2 regions of the Mesorhizobium sp. M0292 genome follow, and region 2 is predicted to be linked to the other one. Evidence: predicted binding sites of a transcription regulator. Region 2 holds the regulator's gene; the other holds the start of a gene.
What was found. Region 2 encodes LexA, which represses DNA repair genes until DNA is damaged. Its sites were predicted from a motif close to TGTTCNNNNTGTGTTCNG; they were not measured.

Region 1 (4,580 bases), on a different contig from region 2:
GGACACGAATGTCCAGGTGCGGATCTGCGCAATGCGGTGCGACAGCGTGTCGATGTCCCCCTCGGTCGTATCGGCGCGGCGCACCTGCTCGGCCATGTAGTTCTCGTCGACATGGCCGTGTTTGGCGAGGTCGGTGTAGATAGAAGCGATCAGGTCGGAGTGCTGGGCCGGCGCGATCTTGCGGTAGTCCGGCAACGCGCAGGCTTCCCACAGCAGCGCGACGCGCTTGGCATTGGTAGCCAGCGCGCGGATGTCCTCGTCGCGGGAGAGATGTTCGAGCGCCTGCGCATCGACCGCCGGCAGCGCGCGCGTCAGGCCTTCGACCGGCGCGTTGGCCTCGATCGAGCGCTTCAGCGCGTCGAGGCTGGCGAAGTCGAAATGCGCGGTGCGCCATTGCAGCACCTTCACCGGATCGAACTCGTGCCCCTCGATGCGCTTGACCAGTTCCTCGTCCAGCGGATCGACCTGGCCGGTGACGCCGAAGGTGCCGTCGCGCAGATGCCGGCCGGCGCGGCCGGCGATCTGGCCGAGCTCGGCCGCCGTCAGGTTGCGGTACTGGTAGCCGTCGAATTTGCGGTTCTGGGCGAAGGCGACATGATCGAGATCAAGGTTGAGCCCCATGCCGATGGCGTCGGTGGCGACGAGATAGTCGACGTCCCCTGCCTGGAACATTGCCACCTGGGCATTGCGGGTGCGGGGCGACAGCGCGCCTAGCACGACCGCCGCTCCTCCTTGCTGGCGGCGGATCAGCTCAGCGATGGCATAGACCTCGTCGGCGGAGAAAGCGACGATCGCCGTACGCCGCGGCAGGCGGGTCAATTTCTTCGAACCGGCATAGGCCAGGTGCGACAGGCGAGGGCGCGTCACCACCGAGACGCCTCTCAGCAGCTTTTGCAGGATGCCATGCATGGTGGCCGCGCCGAGCAGCAGCGTTTCCTGGCGCCCGCGCAGGTGCAGGATTCGGTCGGTGAAGATATGGCCGCGCTCGAGGTCGCCGGCGAGCTGCACCTCGTCGATGGCGACGAAGGCAACGTCGGTCTCGCGCGGCATGGCTTCGACGGTGCAGACCGAATATTTCGCGCCGGGCGGCTGGATTTTTTCCTCGCCGGTGATGAGCGCCACCTTGTGGGCGCCGACCTTTTCGCAGACGCGGGCATAGACCTCGCGCGCCAGAAGGCGGAGCGGCAGGCCGATAATGCCGCTCTCATGCGCCACCATGCGCTCGATGGCGAGATGGGTCTTGCCGGTGTTGGTCGGACCCAGCACGGCAGTCACGTCGCGGCCCGACAGGATCAGCGGCTCGGTGTGTTTCGGCTGGATGTTCATCGGCCTGGAGATGAGGCTTTCTGCATCGTGTTGTCGGGAGCGCGCCTCGCGTGGCGCGTATGACAGGCGACACATAGGGATTTCAGGCGCGAAGCGAAAGCGGAATGTTCCGGCCGGCAGTCCCACGGTTCGTCTTTGAGGTCAGGATTCGCTCCCAATTAACAGTTGGAACGAGTCTGGAACGAATCGGCGACGAATCAGTGACTCCGGCAGATTCAGCTTTTGTTCACGGCTACATGTGGATTTTGCGAGCCTGAGTCTCACCATATGCTGAATCGCGGAAACTGGCCCGATTCCTGCAAGGGGACCATTGGCGTTAACCTTTGCCGGCGGGGCATCGTCGTGATCCGATACGCCTCGGCCAACATTATGAAATTGTTGAATTTTCTTAATCGGCCTTAACCATTTGACGGTGGTTTCCGGCCTTGGTCGTTAACGTTCCGCTCAAAGCCCGAACGAATCGGTGACGAATCAGCGATCGCGGGATTTTCCTGGTTTGTTCACCCCAACATGTTGTGTTGTCCACAGCTTGTCCATCGAGAATTCACAGCTTGCGAACCGGGTTTTGCACAGGGCGCCTAAAAATCGTTAATCTTTGCGTGCCGGAACGGGTCAATGTCTCGCGCGCAGCCTGGGGAACACCGCCGGCCGGCGATGAAAACGGGCCATAAGCCGGCCCGTCTTACCGGGCGAAATGCGGTCGTTCAGACGAAGTACTGGCCGCCATTGGCTGTGATGGTCGAACCGGTGATGAAGCCGGCGTCTTCGGAAGCGAGGAAGACGACGCAACGCGCGATCTCTTCCGGTTCGCCGAGGCGGCCGACCGGGATCTGCGGAATGATGCGTTCATTCAGCACCTTCTCGTCGATCGCCTTGACCATCTCGGTGGCGATGTAGCCGGGGCAGATGACATTGACGGTGATGCCCGCGCGCGCGCCCTCCTGCGCCAGCGCCTTCGAGAAGCCGATGTCGCCGGCCTTTGCGGCGGAATAGTTGACCTGGCCGGCCTGGCCTTTCTGGCCGTTGATGGAGGAGATGGTGATGACGCGGCCGAATTTGCGGTCGCGCATGCCGCCCCACAGCGGATGCGTCATGTTGAAGACCCCAGACAGATTGGTGTCGATGACTTCCTTCCACTGCTCGCGCGTCAGCTTGTGGAACATGGCGTCGCGGGTAATGCCGGCATTGTTGACCAGCACCGAGACCGGGCCGAGATCGGCCTCGACCTGTTTGATTCCGGCGGCACAGGCGTCGTAGTCGGCGACCGACCATTTGTAGGCCTTGATGCCGGTTTGTGCGCTGAACTTCCCCGCTGCCTCGTCATTGCCGGCATAGTTGGCTGCAACGGTGTAACCGGCATTCTTCAGGCCGATCGATATGGCGGCGCCGATGCCGCGCGATCCACCGGTGACGAGCGCTACTTTGGTCATTGAAAGTTCTTCCTCCCTTTGGTCGGAAGAAGGGAATAGGGAGTAGGGAGTAGCGAGTAGCGATCGATATCCCGCCGCGCTGCTCCTTCTTCCCCATTCACTACTCCCTATTCACTACTCACTTCTCTTTCACAGCGCTTCCACGCACAGAGCGACGCCCATGCCGCCGCCGATGCACAGCGTGGCAAGGCCCTTCTTGGCGCCGCGGCGGCGCATCTCGAAAACCAGCGTGTTGAAGACGCGGGCGCCCGACGCGCCGATCGGATGGCCGATGGCGATGGCGCCGCCATTGACGTTGACGATCGACGTATCCCAGCCCATGCCCTTGTTGACGGCGCAGGCCTGCGCGGCGAAGGCTTCATTGGCCTCGACAAGGTCGAGGTCCTTGACCGACCAGCCGGCCTTCTCGAGCGCCCGCTTCGAGGCGGGAATAGGTCCGGTGCCCATGATCGCCGGATCGACGCCGGCCGTCGCCCATGAGGCGATGCGCACCAGCGGGGTGATGCCGCGCCTTGTGGCTTCAGCCTCGCTCATCAGCAGCGCGCCGGCGGCGCCGTCATTGATGCCCGACGCGTTGGCGGCGGTCACGGTGCCGTCCTTGTCGAAAGCCGGCTTCAGCTTGGACATGGCGTCGATGGTGGCGCCGTGGCGGATGTACTCGTCCTGGTCGACGACAGTGTCGCCCTTCCTGCCCTTGATCGTGAAGGCGACGATCTCGTCCTTGAACTTGCCGGCCTTCTGCGCGGCCTCGGCCTTGTTTTGCGAGGCCAGCGCAAACTGGTCCTGGTCGTCGCGGGTGATCTGGAACTGGCGGGCGACGTTCTCGGCGGTGTTGCCCATGTGGTAGCCGTTGAAGGCGTCCCACAACCCGTCCTTGATCATGGTGTCGATCATCTTGTAGTCGCCCATCTTGACGCCGGCGCGCAGGTGCTCGGCGTGCGGCGACAGCGACATCGATTCCTGGCCGCCGGCGATGATCACCGTGGCGTCGCCGGCGGCGATCTGCTGCATGCCGAGCGCGATGGCGCGCAGGCCCGAGCCGCAAACCTGGTTGAGGCCCCAGGCGGTCGTCTCCTTGGGCAGGCCGGCATTGATCGACGCCTGGCGGGCGGGGTTCTGGCCCTGCGCGGCGGTCAGCACCTGGCCGAGAATGACCTCGTCGACTTCGCCCGGCTCGACGCCGGCGCGCGCCAAAAGCTCCCTGATGACGACGGCGCCAAGTTCATGCGCCGGGGTGGCGGCGAAGGCGCCGTTGAAAGAGCCGACAGCCGTGCGTGCGGCGCTGGCAACGACGATTGAATTGGAAGCGGACATTTTTCTCTCCAGACTTCGAGGTGTCGTGTTCTTGGGGGCTTGTTGGGACTTTTCTTGCCCGTTCCACACCCCAAGTCAAACCGGAAATGGGCATGCCGGCCAAGCGCCGCAAGCAGGGCGTGAGCGGCCGGCGGGATCGCCCAACCTTTGCTGCGCAGCATAATTAGCCCGCCATGCAGCAATAAATGATGCCGCACTGCACAAAGCGCTTGGAATTATAGAGCTTTTGCGCATATCCTTAAAAATGGCGCAATCGTTACCGGCGGCTTACTCAGGCGCGCCGGTGTCCCGGGAGGATGCTGATGGCCGCGAAAGACGACCCTATCATTATCAAGAAATATGCCAATCGCCGGCTCTACAACACCGGCACCAGCACCTATGTCACGCTCGAGGATCTGGCCGAGATGGTCAAGAAGGGCGAGGAGTTCACCGTCCAGGACGCCAAGACCGGTGACGACATTACCCATCCGGTGCTGACGCAGATCATCTTCGAACTGGAGAACAAGGATG
Region 2 (15,301 bases):
CTTGCCCTTGCTTGCCAGGAACGCCTGGCGCTGGGCATCGGCCCTGGCTTTCGCCGCATCGCGCATCGCCAGCTTGCGGGCCTCGAGCGCCTTGACGCGGGCGAGATCCCTGTCGGCGGCGATCTTGTCTTCGAGCTTGCTGATCTGAGCCAGATCATCCGGGCTCGGGTTTTTCTTCTTCTTGAGAAGCTTCAGCTGCGTCGCATCGCTCTTGGCGGCGACGTTGATGACAGCGGTTTTGCCAACCGCCTGCGGTGAGGTCATTGCCGGAGTGCCGGCGAAGACCGCGGAGCTCATGCCGAATACGGCACAAAACCCCATGAAAATGAAGCTGCGAAGCTGCATGGCGAAGATCCGATCGTTCAATGCTTGTTGCCCACGGCGTCGCCCGGCGCCCCCCCAAGGGCGCAGAAAGTGCCGCCGGCAATCTATAATCGAAGTGGCGTACGGGCCTCAAGCACGGGGTGCGGTCGAATCTTCGTGATCGTGTGCCATTTGCCGCGACTGTGTTGAAACAACAACAGATCGCGGCACCGGACGCTACCGACTACTGGTTCGGAACCTGCGGTGTGACCGGCAAGGTAACGCCATTGGTAGCCGGCGGCGCAGCCGAATCGGTTGCAGGTGGCGTCGCCGGAGATGGAGCCGTCGCCGGGGCCGTGGTGGCGGGAGCCGTCGCGGGCGGCGGCGTGGCGGCGCCGTTGGCCGCGGGCGCGGCCGGTGCGGTGTTGCCCGAAGGCGGCGACGGCGCCGTCGTGCCGGGCAACTGATTGAGCACGCCGTTGCCGCTGTCGGCCGGCACGCGGTCGAGAATGTCGATCGGTTTTTCGCCATAGCGGGCAACGATCGAGAGTGTCAGCGACGTCACGAAGAAGGCCGCGGCCAGGATCGCCGTCGCCCGCGTCAGCGCATTGGCGGCGCCACGCGCGGTCATGAAACCGGAACCGCCGCCAATGCCGAGACCACCGCCTTCGGAGCGTTGCAGCAGCACGACGCCGACAAGGGCGAGCACGACCATGAGGTGGATGACGATCAGTACGGTTTCCATATTTTATCCTGGCAAGCCCTGCCGGGCCGGTGATTTGGAGGCGGCTCCATACAATGCTTTAACGGCATTTCCAAGCCCGTGGCCAGAATATGGGAAGCAATGCGCCCTTTGCAAAGATTTCCGCCGAACTGCTGCGTTCATAAGTCGATGACGGAACTGGTCGGCAACGAGATTCCGGGGCCTACGCGATATTCTGGTATGCCTCGGCGATGGCGAGAAAGTCGGACGCCTTCAAGCTGGCGCCGCCAACCAGCGCGCCATCGACGTTTTTGACGCCCAGCAGTTCGACCGCGTTGGACGCCTTGACCGAGCCGCCATAGAGGATGCGCATCTTGCCGGCCACGGCTGCGCCGAGCGCTTCCGCCAGTTTTTGGCGGGTATGCGCGTGCGCCTCCGCCACGTCTTCGGCGGTCGGCGTCAGGCCGGTGCCGATAGCCCATACCGGCTCGTAGGCGATAACGGTGTTGGCGGGCGTTGCGCTCGGTGGCACCGAGCCGGCGACCTGCCGCGACAACACGTCGAGTGCTGTGCCCGCTTCACGCTCCGCCTTGGTCTCGCCGATGCAGATGATGGCGACGAGCCCTGCCCGCCACGCCGCCGAGGCCTTGGCGAGGACGATGGCATCGTCCTCGCTACGCTGTTCGCGGCACTCGGAATGGCCGACAATGACGTGGCTGGCGCCCGCATCCTTCAGCATCTCGGCTGAGACACAGCCGGTGAAGGCGCCGCTTTCCTTAATGTGGCAGTCCTCGCCACCGGCCCGCACCGGCGTGCGCGACAGAATTTCGACGGCGCGCGACAGCAAGGTCGCCGGCACGCAGACCAATGCTTCGGTCTCGGCATCGAGCCCGCTCATGAAGCCGTTGCCGATCATCCTGAGCTCGTTCAGCGAAGCGCTGGTGCCGTTCATTTTCCAGTTACCGGCAACGAGCGGTCGAATTCCTGGCGTCATGGGGATCTGGTTCTCCGGGCGACATTGGGGTCTCGCCCTCCCTATCAAAATCAGGCCACAAAGCAATCGACAGTGAGCCGGAAGGGCGCTATTGCGCTTGTTTCAGACTCGGGCGCACGCAAAACTGCGCAAAAATCGGAAGTAACAATGCTTGGTATATTAAGAAGCGCGGCAGGGACCTGGGTCGCGAAAGCCCTGCTGTCGCTGCTGGTGTTGAGTTTCCTTGCCTGGGGCGTCACCACGCGGATGACGGGCGGCTTCCTGGCCGGCCATCATGCGGTGATCACCGCCGGCAGCACCACCGTGTCGATCACCGAGTACCGCCTAGCCTACGATCGCCAGATCGCCATGCTGCAACAGCAGATCGGCCAGCGCATCAGCCGCGACCAGGCCAAGGCCTATGGCATCGACAACCAGGTGCTGGCTCAGTTGGTGTCCGGCGCCGTCCTCGACGAACAGGCGCGCAAGCTCGGGCTTGGCTTCTCCAAGGACAGGCTGGCCGAACTGACGCGGCAGGAACCCGCCTTCCAGGGCCCGAATGGCCAGTTCGACCGCCGGCTGTTCGAATCCCGCCTGCGCGAACTGGGAATGCGGCCGGAGGATTATCTGAAGAACCGGGCTCAGGTGGCGGTGCGTCAGCAGATCGTCGAAGCGGTTTCGGACGGGCTCAAGGCTCCGGATACCTTCTTCAAGGCAGTTGCGCTCTATCGCGGCGAAGACCGCACCATCGACTATCTGATCTTGCCAAAGGCGTTGGTGGAGCCCATCGAGGCGCCATCCGACAGCGTGCTTCAGGCTTATTTCGAGGCCAACAAGAAAACCTACGCGGCGCCAGAATACCGCAAATTCTCCTATGTCCGGCTCGAGCCCGAAGACATCATGGATGTCAGCGCCGTAACGGACCAGCAGGTCAGCGACGACTACAACAAGAACAAGGGCCGCTACACCACGCCGGAAATGCGCACCATCGAACAGCTGGTGTTTCCTTCCGCGGACGCCGCCAAGGCGGCATCCGATTCGCTGAAGACGGGCGCCACTTTCGACAAGATCGTCACCGCGCAGGGCAAGACCCCGGCCGACACGCTGCTCGGCACGCTCTCCAAGGATAAGATCACCGACAAGGCGGTCGCCGATGCCGCATTCGCGCTTGCCGTCAACGAAGTCAGCCCGGTCGTCCAGGGCGCGTTCGGTCCGGTGCTTTTGCGCGTTACCGAGATCAAACCGGAAACGGTGAAGCCGCTGGCGGAAGTGTCAGACCAGATCCGCAAGGATCTGGCGCTTGGCGAAGCAAGCCGCATCCTGCTCGACGTGCACGACAATTACGAAGACACCCGCGCCGCCGGCAGCACGCTGGCCGAAGCCGCCGCCAAACTCAAGCTCAAGGACGTTACCGTAGAGGCCATAGACCGCACCGGCCTGAAGCCGGACGGCACCATCATCAAGGACCTGCCGGCATCGCCGGACCTGATCAAGGCGGTGTTCGAGGCCGAGCCCAACACCGAGAATCAAGCCCTGACCACGCCTAACAACGGCTTCGTGTTCTATGAACTGACATCGATCACGCCGGCTCGCGACCGCACGCTGGACGAAGTCCGCCAGCGCGTGGTGGCGGACTGGACGACAGAGGAAACGACCAAGCGGCTGACCGCGAAAGCAGACGAACTCGACAAGCGCCTCAAGGCTGGCACCACACTCGACGTCATCGCCGGCGAACTGAAGCTTGAAAAGCAGACCAAGCGCGGCGTGAAGCGCGAGGCCGACGATGTCGATTTCGGCAAGGAGGGTGCTGCTGCGATGTTCGGGGTCGGCGAAGGCGGCACCGGGCTGATCCCCTCGCCCACCGGCGACGGCCAGATCCTGTTCAAGGTCGCCGAAGTGTTCGAGCCGGCCGGAGCCGACGCCAGCTCGGTACCCGACGATGCGCAAAAATCCTTCACGCAAGGCATGTCCGACGATCTGCTCGACCAGCTGGTGGCGCAGTTGCAGACGCAGTACGCCGTCAGCGTCGACCAGGCCGCCGTTTCCCAAGCCCTCGCCCAATGAATGGCCTTAGCCCAATGAACGTCTTGGCCCAATGAGCGCCCTGAAGACCCATATCGCCAAGGTCGCCACGGGAACCGGGCTTACCTTCGAGGAAGCGCGCGAAGCTTTCGACATCATCATGTCTGGCGACGCGACGCCGGGCCAGATCGGCGGCTTCCTGATGGCGTTGCGCGTGCGCGGGGAGACCGTGAGCGAGATTTCCGGCGCCGTCGCCACCATGCGTGCCAAGATGCTGCGCGTCGAAGCTCCTGAGGGCGCCATCGACATTGTCGGCACGGGCGGCGACAATTCGCATTCAGTCAACATCTCGACCGCTTCGGCCTTCGTCATTGCCGGCTGCGGCGTGCCGGTCGCCAAGCACGGCAATCGCGGCCTGTCGTCGCTGACGGGCGCTGCCGATGTGCTGGTCGCGCTCGGCGTCAAGATCGATATCCTGCCAGAGGTGATCGGCCGCTGCATCCAGGAGGCCGGCGTCGGCTTCATGTTCGCGCCGGCGCACCACCCTGCGATGAAGCATGTCGGCCCGACCCGCGTCGAGCTCGGCACGCGTACCATCTTCAACCTGCTCGGACCGCTGTCCAATCCGGCTGGCGTCAGCAGGCAGATGGTCGGCGTGTTCCTGCCGGAATGGATCGTGCCGGTGGCCGAGACATTGAAGGCGTTGGGCACCGAGCATGCCTGGGTGGTCCATGGGGATGGCTATGACGAAATCACCACCACCGGCGAAACGCAGGTGGCGGAACTGGCCGGCGGCGAGATCCGCCATTTCACGCTCACCCCGGAAGCCGTCGGCCTGCAGCGCCACACCAAGGACGAGTTGCGCGGCGGCGACGCCGCCTACAATGCCACGGCGTTGCGCGACATGCTGAGAGGTGCTGCCGGGGCCTATCGCGATACGGTGCTGATGAACGCCGGCGCCGGCATGGTGGTGGCCGGCAAGGCGACGACGCTTGCCGACGGCATGGCCGCGGCCACACAGGCCATCGACAGCGGCCGGGCGCTGGGCGTGCTCGACAGGCTGGTCGAGATTTCGAACGGATGAGCCGTGGCTGACATTCTGCGCAAGATCGAGGCCTACAAGCGCGACGAGATCGCGGCGGCGAAGGCGCGGATACCGTTGGCCGAGATCAAGGCGCGAGCCAAGGATGCCGACGCACCGCGTGGCTTTCGGAGGGCGCTTGAGGCGAAGCGCAGATCGGGCAGCTTCGGCCTGATCGCCGAGATCAAAAAGGCAAGCCCATCCAAAGGCTTGATCCGTGCCGATTTCGACCCGCCCGCACTGGCGCAGGCCTATGAGAAAGGCGGTGCCGCCTGTCTTTCGGTGCTGACCGATGCGCCATCCTTCCAGGGCGCGCCGGAATTTCTCACCAATGCACGGAAGGCAGTGTCCCTGCCCGCGCTGCGCAAGGATTTCCTGTTCGACCCTTACCAGGTCTACGAGGCTCGCGCATGGGGCGCCGATGCCATCCTGATCATCATGGCCAGCGTCGATGATGCCTTGGCGAGCGAATTGGAAGCGACCGCGTTCGAACTCGGCATGGACGCGCTGATCGAGGTGCATGACGAGGCCGAGACGCAGCGCGCGGTAAAACTCTCGTCGCAGCTGATCGGCATCAACAACCGCAATCTCAGAACATTCGAGACCAGCCTCGAGACCTCGGAACGGCTGGCATCGATGGTGCCGGGCGGCCGATTGCTGGTCAGCGAGAGCGGAATTTTCACCCACGACGATTGCTTCAGGATGCAAAAGACCGGCATCAGCACCTTCCTCGTCGGCGAGAGCCTGATGCGGCAAGAGGATGTCGCTGCGGCAACGCGGCTGCTTTTGACAGGCAAGGCGAAAGCAGAGGCCATCTGAGGATGGCAGCCGCCCTCACCCATCTCGGCGCCAAGGGCGAGGCCAACATGGTCGATGTCGGCGAGAAGGCGGAGACGACGCGCACGGCGGTCGCCGAGGGCTTTGTCTCGATGCGGGCCGAAACCCTGAAGATGATCCTCGACGGCGACGCCAAGAAGGGCGATGTGCTGGGTACCGCGCGCATTGCCGGCATCATGGCTGCCAAGAAAACGCATGAGCTGATCCCACTCTGCCATCCGCTGCTTTTGACCAAGGTGTCGGTCGACATCGAACCGGACACCACGCTGCCCGGCCTCAGGGTCACCGCGCTCGCCCGCGTCACCGGCAAGACCGGGGTCGAGATGGAGGCGCTGACCGCGGCATCTGTCGCGTGCCTGACCATTTACGACATGGCCAAGGCGGTCGACCGCGCCATGGTGATTTCCGGTATAAAGCTGGTGGAAAAGACCGGCGGCAAGTCCGGCGACTACAAGGCGGGTTCGTAAATGGCGCTGGTTCCGGTCGCCGAGGCGCTTCAACGCCTACTCGACGGCGCTGTGGCGTTGCCCGGTGAAAGCGTCGCGCTGGCGGATTCGGCCGGCCGGGTGCTGGCGGAGCCGGTCGTGGCGCTGCGTACCCAGCCGCCTTTCAATGCATCTGCCATGGACGGCTATGCCGCACGGGCGCGGGATGTGGCGACCCTCCCGGCGAGGCTTTCGGTGATCGGCAAGGCGCCTGCAGGGCGAGGCTTTGACGGCGCTGTAGGTAAGGCGGAAGCTGTGCGCATCTTCACCGGCGCGCCGCTGCCGGAAGGCGCAGACACCATCGTCATCCAGGAGAATGTCCGCGATCTCGGCGGTGGCCGGATCGAGGTCACCGAACCGACGGCGAAGAACCGTAACATCCGCCGCCTTGGACTGGATTTTGCCCAAGGCGACGTGCTGCTGGAGAAAGGCCGCGTGCTCGATCCGGCTGCATTGTCGCTGGCGGCGTCGGCCAATCATCCCCGGTTGAACGTGGTGCAACGGCCGCTGGTCGCCATCATCGCCACCGGCGACGAATTGCTGCCACCGGGTAGCGAACCTGGCCCCGACCAGATCATCTCGTCCAACGCCTATGGCGTCGCTGCTGTGGCGCAGTCGGTCGGCGCTCGCGCGCTCGATCTCGGTATAGCGGCCGATCGCAAGGAAGCGATCGCGGCGCTGGTGAAAAAGGCGGTCGATGCGAAAGCCGACGTCATCGTCACGCTCGGCGGCGCCTCGGTCGGCGACCATGATCTCGTCCATGACGTGCTGACCGGCGAAGGCATGAACCTCGACTTCTGGAAGCTCGCCATGCGCCCGGGCAAGCCGCTGATGTTCGGGCGGCTGGGCGATATCAGGTGCATCGGCCTGCCCGGCAATCCGGTGGCGAGCCTGGTCTGCTCGCAATTGTTCCTGAAGCCGTTATTGGCGCAGCTCGGCGGCCGTCCCCACCGGCAGGACATCCGCCAGGCTCAGCTTGGCGCCGCGATGCCGGCCAATGATCTAAGGCAAGACTATGTGCGCGCCGTGGTCCGGGAAGAAGCCGGCGCATTGGTGGCGACGCCGTTCGGCATCCAGGATTCCTCGATGCTGAGAATGCTGGCCGACGCCACCGGCCTGATCGTGCGCGAGCCCTTCGCTCCGGCGGCAGAAGCAGGCGCTGCTTGCAGCGTTCTGATGTTGCGCTGAAGGTCGCGGATCCAAGCCGTTAATTCCAAGAGATAAGACTGGTTGTTACTCCGCCAGCAATGTCCGCGTCAGCGGATGTGTCGGATCGGCAAGCCCGTCGACGATGCTGAAATGATGCCGGTCCGGCTCGACCACTGTGCTGGTCGTGGCGCCGAGGCCGATCCAGATGTTGGCAAGCAGCGCATTCTGGCGCAGGAACTCCGCCCGCTCGCCGCCGCCGGCCCAGCAGGTGATGCGCGCGCCCTGCATGGGGCGCAGCAGAACCGGGCTTTCGGCCAGTGCTTCCGCTTCATCGATGGCCAGTGTCGCGTTCATCCCCGTCCGCATGATCGGCCGCAGATCATGAACCCCGGAGATCGAGACGACATTGCGTATGCGGCCGGCCACATCGGCGGCCAGAGGCGTCGTTGTCGTCACCATCCTGGAGGCGAGATGGCCGCCGGCGGAATGCCCGGTCAGGATCACCGGCCCGCCGACCATCGTCGCCGCCTTGCCGATCGCCGCCGCGATTTCCCTGACGATGCCGGAAATGCGTATGTCGGGACAAAGCGTGTAAGTCGGCATTGCCACGGCAAAGCCATTGGCAACCGCGCCGTTGGCCAGATGCGACCATGGCTTGTTGTCGAACGCCTTCCAGTAACCGCCATGGATGAAGACGACGAGCCCTTTGGGCATGACATCGGGAAGGAACAGATCGAGCCTGTTGCGCGGGCTGTCGCCATAGGCGATGTCGAGCTTGGCCCGACCGGACGCCGACATTGTGTCGCGAAAAGCCTGTGCCGGTGTGTCCCATGCGGCCGGCCAGCGATTGCTGCCGGCAATGTTGTCGCCGTTGGCGTAGGCATTGTCCCAATCGGCAACACGATGTTCGAGCATCTGCATCCCTCCCGGATGGCTTCAGTTCAGTCGACAGGAATGGCCGCCGAACAGGGCGGCGTCAATGCTGCGACCTAAAAACATTTTAGGCTTGAAACAAATTTCGACTGGTGCGATCCTGCGCCTTGTTCAGCCATGGGCGCGAGGCAGACAGGGGCAGCCGAAAATGCTTGGGCCATCAGCGCATATCGACACATTCACGCGTGACAACCTGCCGCCGCCGGAGCAATGGCCGGAGTTTTTGCTCGACGGCTTCGACTATCCCGACCACATAAATGCCGGCGTCGAATTGACCGACAGGCTGGTCGAAAAAGGGTTCGGCGACCACACCGCGCTGATCGGCAATGGCCGCCGCCGCACCTACAAGGAACTGTCCGACTGGACCAACAGGCTCGCCCATGCCCTGGTCGAGAATTATGGCGTCAAGCCGGGCAACCGGGTGCTGATCCGCTCGGCCAACAACCCGGCCATGGTCGCCTGCTGGCTGGCCGCCACCAAGGTTGGCGCGGTGGTCGTCAACACCATGCCGATGCTGCGCGCCGGCGAACTCGCCAAGATCGTCGACAAGGCGGAAATCACGGTTGCGCTTTGCGATACAAGGCTGATGGACGAGATGACCGCCTGCGCCAAGGGCAGTGCGTATCTCAAGCAGGTCATTGGCTTCGACGGCACGGCCAACCATGACGCGGAACTCGACCGCGCCGCCCTCGACAAGCCGGTCACCTTCACTGCCGTCAACACCGGCCGCGACGATGTCGCCCTGCTCGGCTTCACCTCCGGCACCACCGGCGTGCCGAAGGCGACGATGCATTTCCACCGCGACCTGCTGATCATCGCCGACGCCTATGCCCGCGAAATCCTGGAGGTGACGCCCGACGACATCTTCGTCGGCTCCCCGCCCCTTGCCTTTACCTTCGGTCTTGGCGGGCTCGCCATCTTCCCGCTGCGCTTCGGCGCCGCGGCGACGCTGCTGGAACAGGCGACGCCACCCAACATGATCCACATCATCGAGACCTACAAAGCGACCATTTCCTTCACCGCTCCAACCGCCTATCGGGCCATGCTCAAGGCCATGGATCAAGGCGCTGACTTGTCCTCGCTGCGCGTCGCGGTTTCGGCGGGCGAGACGCTACCGGCGCCTGTCTTCGAGGAATGGACTGAGAAGACCGGCAAGCCGATCCTGGATGGAATCGGCGCCACCGAGATGCTGCATATCTTTATCTCCAACCGCTTCGAGGACATGAAGCCGGCCTCCACCGGCAAACCCGTCGACGGCTATCAGGCACGCATCGTCGATGACGAGATGCGGGAGCTGCCGCGCGGCTCTACTGGCCGGCTGGCGGTGCGCGGCCCGACCGGCTGCCGCTACATGGCCGATGCCAGGCAAAAGGACTATGTCCGCGACGGCTGGAATCTCACCGGCGATACGTTCACGCAGGACGAGGATGGCTTCTTCCACTTCGCCGCGCGTTCCGACGACATGATCGTCAGCGCCGGCTACAACATCGCCGGCCCCGAGGTCGAAGCGGCGCTGCTCTCGCATCCCGACGTCGCCGAATGCGCGGTGACCGGCGCCGAGGACGGTGAACGCGGCCAGATCGTCGAGGCGCATATCGTGCTTGTGCAAGGTGTTTCGCCGGACGCATTGACCGTCAAACGCCTGCAGGACCACGTCAAGGCAACGATCGCGCCCTACAAATATCCGCGTTCGGTGAAGTTCATCGACGCCTTGCCCAAAACCCAGACCGGCAAGATCCAGCGCTTCCGGTTGCGCGCGGAGAAGAGCAATTGATTAAGCCGCACGATCCGGCGTCCGATGGCGCGCAGATGTCGTTCAAGGAGCGGATGTCCTACAGCGACTATCTGCAGCTGGACAAGGTGCTCGATGCGCAGGCGCCGCTGTCTTCGGCCCATGACGAGATGCTGTTCATCATCCAGCATCAGACATCGGAATTGTGGATGAAGCTCGCTTTACACGAGATCGGCGCCGCGATCCGCTCTATCCGCGCCGACCGCCTCGAACCGAGCTTCAAGATGCTGTCTCGCGTCGCGCGCATCTTCGAGCAGCTCAACAATGCCTGGGACGTGCTGCGCACGATGACGCCAAGCGAATACACCGAGTTTCGCGACGCGCTCGGCCAATCCTCGGGCTTCCAGTCGTGGCAGTACCGCGCCATCGAGTTCATGGCCGGCAACCGCAACCTAGCCATGCTCGGGCCGCACAAGCACCGGCGCGATCTTACGGACAGGCTGGAAGCGATCCTGGCCACGCCGTCGCTGTACGACGAGGCGCTTCTGCTTTTGGCGCGCAATGGCTTCGACATCGGCGCCGATGCCGGGCGCACGGACTGGCGCGAGACGCGCGGTGAGAACGAAGACGTGCTGGCTGCCTGGCAAACCGTCTACCGCGACCCGCAGCGCTACTGGATGCTCTACGAACTGGCCGAGAAGCTGGTCGACTTCGAGGATTACTTCCGCCGCTGGCGCTTCAACCACGTCACAACGGTCGAGCGCATCATCGGCTTGAAGCGCGGCACCGGCGGCACCTCAGGCGCCTCCTATCTGAAGAAGATGCTGGAGGTCGTGCTGTTTCCGGAGCTCTGGACGGTCCGCACCCGGCTCTAGAGCATTTCACCGTTTAACGGAAACGGCGAAATGCTCTAGCTCTTTGATTGACGCAATTTCGGACGGAAAACCGCTTCACACTTTTCCTGAAATTGCTCTGGTTTCTCACGTAACCGCGGTCTTCACCGCGAAGCGGGCGTCCTGCCAGGCGCCGGTGCGCAGAATATCCTCCAGGACTTCGACCGCCTGCCAGACATCGCCATATCCGACATAGAGCGGCGTGAAGCCGAAACGGATGGTCGACGGCGCCCGGAAATCGCCGATCACGCCGCGCTCGATCAGCGCCCGCATCACCTGATAGCCATGCGGGTGGAGGAACGACACCTGGCTGCCGCGCTGGCTGCCGTCGCGAGGACTTTCCAGTTCAAGCCGGTAGGCGCCGCATCTGGCTTCGACGAGCTGGATAAACAGGTTGGTCAGCGCGATGCTTTTTCTGCGCACCGCCGCCATGTCGACGTCGTTCCAGATATCGAGCGCGCCCTTGAGCGCCCGCATCGACAGCACCGGCTGCGTTCCGCACAGGAAGCGGCGGATGCCGCTGCCGACGGCAAAGCCCTGCTCGAAGGCAAAGGGCCGCGCATGGCCCCACCAGCCGCTGAGCGGCTGGCTGATATCACCATGGTGGCGCTCGGCCGCGTAGATGAAGGCCGGCGAGCCCGGGCCGCCATTGAGGTATTTGTAGGTGCAGCCGACGGCGAAATCGGCATTGGCACGGTCAAGTTCGACCGGCAAGGCGCCGGCCGTGTGGCAGAGATCCCAGATGATCAGCGCGCCGGCGTCATGTGCCTTGCGCGTCAGCGCCGCCATGTCGCGCAACTGGCCGGATTTGTAGTTGACGTGGTTGACCAGGATGACGGCAACGCTGTCGTCGATCAGCTCCTCGATTGCGGCCGCGTCGACGCCCTCCAGCCGCAGCCGCGTTCCCGGCCGGGTCGAGGCGACGCCTTCGGCCATGTAGAGGTCGGTCGGGAAACTGTCGCCCTCGGCAACGATGACCGACCGATCCGGCCGCATGCCGAGCGCTGCGTGCAGCAGCTTGTAGATGTTGATCGAGGTTGTGTCGCAGACCACCGTCTGCCCATCAGCCGCGCCGATCAGTCGCCCGAGCTGATCTCCGAGTTCCACCGGCATGTTGAACCAGCCGGCGGTGTTCCAGGCGCGAATGAGGTCGTGCGCCCATTCCTGCGTGGCGGCCTGCTGCAGTTCGCTGAAGACGACCGCTGACGCGGCGCCCAGGGAATTGCCGTCGAGATAAATCACGCCTTGCGGCAAGACAAAGCGTTCACGCATGGAGCGCAGCGGATCGGCGGCATCCATTGCTTCGATTGTAGCGAGATCGGGTGTCGTGCTCATGATCCGGCGCCCCTCCATGGACAAACGCGCGCGGCGGAGCCTGCCGCCCAAACATGCCGGCGATCTTGAGTGGTCGCCCTTGAACTGTCAAACATTATATATAATTCACCCACTGAAAGGCTTTGATATATAATGATCCGCCCGAGCGTTTATGTCTGATGGATCACGATGCTGGATGACGAGCAGACCTCGAAGACGGAAGTGGCCTATCGCCTGCTCAGGCGCGATATTCTTGCGACCCGGCTGGCGCCTGCCGCGCCGTTGAAGCTGAGCACGCTGCGCAACACCTACGGCATCGGCTGGACGCCGTTGCGCGAGGCGCTGTCGCGGCTGGAGGCGGAACGGCTTGTGACCGCCATCAGCAACCGCGGGTTTGCGGTCGCTCCCGTCTCTCGGGCGGAGCTCGAGGATTTGGCGCGTGCGCGGCTGGTGGTCGAACTGCCCCTGCTGGTGGAATCGATCGAGAAGGGCGACCGTGAGTGGGAAGACGCGGTCGTTGCCGCCCACTATCGTCTCTCACGGTGCGGGTCTGTTCTCGACGATCCATCGGATGATGCGGTCGACGCGTGGTACGAAAAACACGATGCCTTCCATGCGGCGCTGCTCAGTGCCGCGACATCCAGCTGGCTGCTGCGCTTCAATGCAACGATTTCCGACCAATTGCATCGCCATCACCGCTTTCTGGGTCTGGCCCCGACGCTGCGCGCCGCCGCCGGCCGCACGGACGGACACCGGAAGGCCGTGGCGGCCCTGCGCGACGCCGTGGCGATCGAACACCATACCGCCCTGATGGAAGCGGCCCTCGATCGCGACGTCGAACGTGCGAAAACTCTGATGACCGCTCACATCGGCTACACGCTGCGGGTCTATGCCCAGAGAGAACCCCGCGCGGATGCTGCGCAGCCCCGTCCGAAAAGGAAGCGGCGATCGTAGCCGACGACGCAGGGCACTTTGTCTTCGTTTCACCCCGTTGCTGGCAACTGGGCGCAGGCGGCGCTCGCAGCGCCGAACGTTACGCTGAACAAAACGTCAACACATTCATTAAACTTTAAAAGGTTGCGGAACACAACTGGAACAGATAGTGTTTGTTCTGGGTTTGTTTTTTCTGATTCTGGTTTCAGAACCCTTGGGGGCCGCGATGCTGACGCGCAAACAACATGAGCTTCTGATGTTCATCCATGAACGCCTGAAGGAGAGCGGAATCCCGCCGTCCTTCGACGAGATGAAGGAAGCGCTCGACCTCGCCTCCAAGTCCGGCATCCACCGCCTGATCACGGCGCTTGAGGAGCGCGGTTTCATTCGCCGGCTGCCGAACCGGGCGCGCGCGCTGGAAGTGCTGCGGCTGCCCGACTCGATCGCACCAGGCCTCAATGCGGCGAGGAAGTTTTCGCCGAGCATCATTCAGGGCAGTCTTGGTCAAACCGGCCAAGGGCAAGGCGGCCAAGGACAAGGCGCGTTGGGCCAAGGCGGTCTCGGCCGCCAGATCAAGCCGGGCTCGCCGTCGCGTTCGATGTCGGCCGGCAATGACGATGCCGTTTCCGCGATTTCAATCCCGGTTATGGGACGCATCGCCGCCGGCGTGCCGATCGACGCCATCCAGCATCAGACCCATTCGATCTCGGTGCCGCCCGATATGATCATGGGCGGCGAACACTACGCGCTCGAGGTCAAGGGCGATTCGATGATCGAGGCCGGCATTTTCGATGGCGACACGGTCATCATCCGCAATGCCGACACAGCCAGCCCCGGCGAGATCGTGGTGGCGTTGGTCGACGATGAGGAAGCGACCCTGAAACGCTTCCGCCGCAAGGGCGCCTCGATCGCCCTGGAAGCCGCCAACCCGGCCTACGAGACCCGCATTTTTGGACCGGACAGGGTGAAGGTGCAGGGCAAGCTTGTCGGATTGATCCGGCGCTACTGAGCCGGCTTGGGTTTGTACTTTTCACGCTGGTTGTAAGGCGGCAGGCCGCGCGCTTCGCGGGAGAAGCGGCGTTGCTCGTGCCAGGGGCGATACGGCTTGTCGACGGCGAAGCGGATGGTTGGCGCTGCAGCTGCCGATTGCGGATCGAAGAAGACGGCGGCGCTGCCGTCGCGGGCCAGCTGTTTCTTCGTCACGACCAGCACCAGCGGGTCGCGGCACGGATTGTAAGCGGTGGCGTCATCGATGACGATCAGGCTCGCGAAGGCACAGGCCGGCCGCGCCGTCTTGCGGTCTTTCGCAAGCGCTACAATGGCTCCGGAAGGGTGCCGGGCGATACAGAGATCGCCGGTGCAATAGAAGGGCGAGCCGGGCGGCAGATCGAGCGGATCGAGATCGAACCGCGTATCTGTTGCCTCGAAAATCTCAGGTGGGATAATGGTTTCGGCCCGCAGCGCCCGTTTCCAATTGTCCGTGGTGAATTCGTTGGAGCGTTCGCGGTTGAGGGCGAGTTCGCCGCCACCGATCGGCATGGCCACCAGATGCGCATCCTCGGATATGAGCACGTCTGGCGTAAGCACCTGCGGCACCGTCAACAGGCCGGCCAGCGCGAAAGGCACGGCCGCCAACCTGAGCCAGGTGGTGGCCATGGTGGCGATGACGAGGGCGACCGCCACTAACAGCACCGAGCGGATGGAGATCAGCCCGACGGCGTCGACCGGCGAGCGCTCGGAAATCCAGGCCGATATAGCGATCATCGCCATCAGACCTTTGCCCATCACATAGAGGAACGGCCCGTCGGCGCCGAACGGCATCGCCAGTGCGCTGAGCACGGCAAAGGGCATGACGATCAACGAAACAATCGGCATCACGGCCAGATTGGCGATCAGGCTGAGCGGCGACACACGCTGAAAATGCCAGATGGCGAACAGCAAGG

Region 1: NKI96_RS17420 (helicase-related protein) is a predicted target of LexA. The motif match lies at 1,493-1,510, and genes of this name have one in related genera.

What each region holds. Positions count from the first base shown of each region.
Region 1 is NZ_JAMYSB010000010.1:104,345-108,924, reverse strand. It holds gene NKI96_RS17420 (helicase-related protein) at 1-1,326, opposite strand, end outside; gene phbB (acetoacetyl-CoA reductase) at 2,031-2,756, opposite strand; gene NKI96_RS17410 (acetyl-CoA C-acetyltransferase) at 2,886-4,070, opposite strand; gene phaR (polyhydroxyalkanoate synthesis repressor PhaR) at 4,373-4,580, shown strand, end outside.
Region 2 is NZ_JAMYSB010000001.1:534,878-550,178, reverse strand. It holds gene NKI96_RS02770 (L,D-transpeptidase) at 1-345, opposite strand, end outside; gene secG (preprotein translocase subunit SecG) at 548-1,048, opposite strand; gene tpiA (triose-phosphate isomerase) at 1,230-2,000, opposite strand; gene NKI96_RS02755 (peptidylprolyl isomerase) at 2,148-4,043, shown strand; gene trpD (anthranilate phosphoribosyltransferase) at 4,075-5,085, shown strand; gene trpC (indole-3-glycerol phosphate synthase TrpC) at 5,089-5,901, shown strand; gene moaC (cyclic pyranopterin monophosphate synthase MoaC) at 5,904-6,386, shown strand; gene NKI96_RS02735 (molybdopterin molybdotransferase MoeA) at 6,387-7,592, shown strand; gene NKI96_RS02730 (hormone-sensitive lipase) at 7,638-8,468, opposite strand; gene NKI96_RS02725 (AMP-binding protein) at 8,635-10,260, shown strand; gene kynA (tryptophan 2,3-dioxygenase) at 10,257-11,093, shown strand; gene kynU (kynureninase) at 11,199-12,446, opposite strand; gene NKI96_RS02710 (GntR family transcriptional regulator) at 12,615-13,379, shown strand; gene lexA (transcriptional repressor LexA) at 13,585-14,367, shown strand; gene NKI96_RS02700 (ComEC/Rec2 family competence protein) at 14,361-15,301, opposite strand, start outside.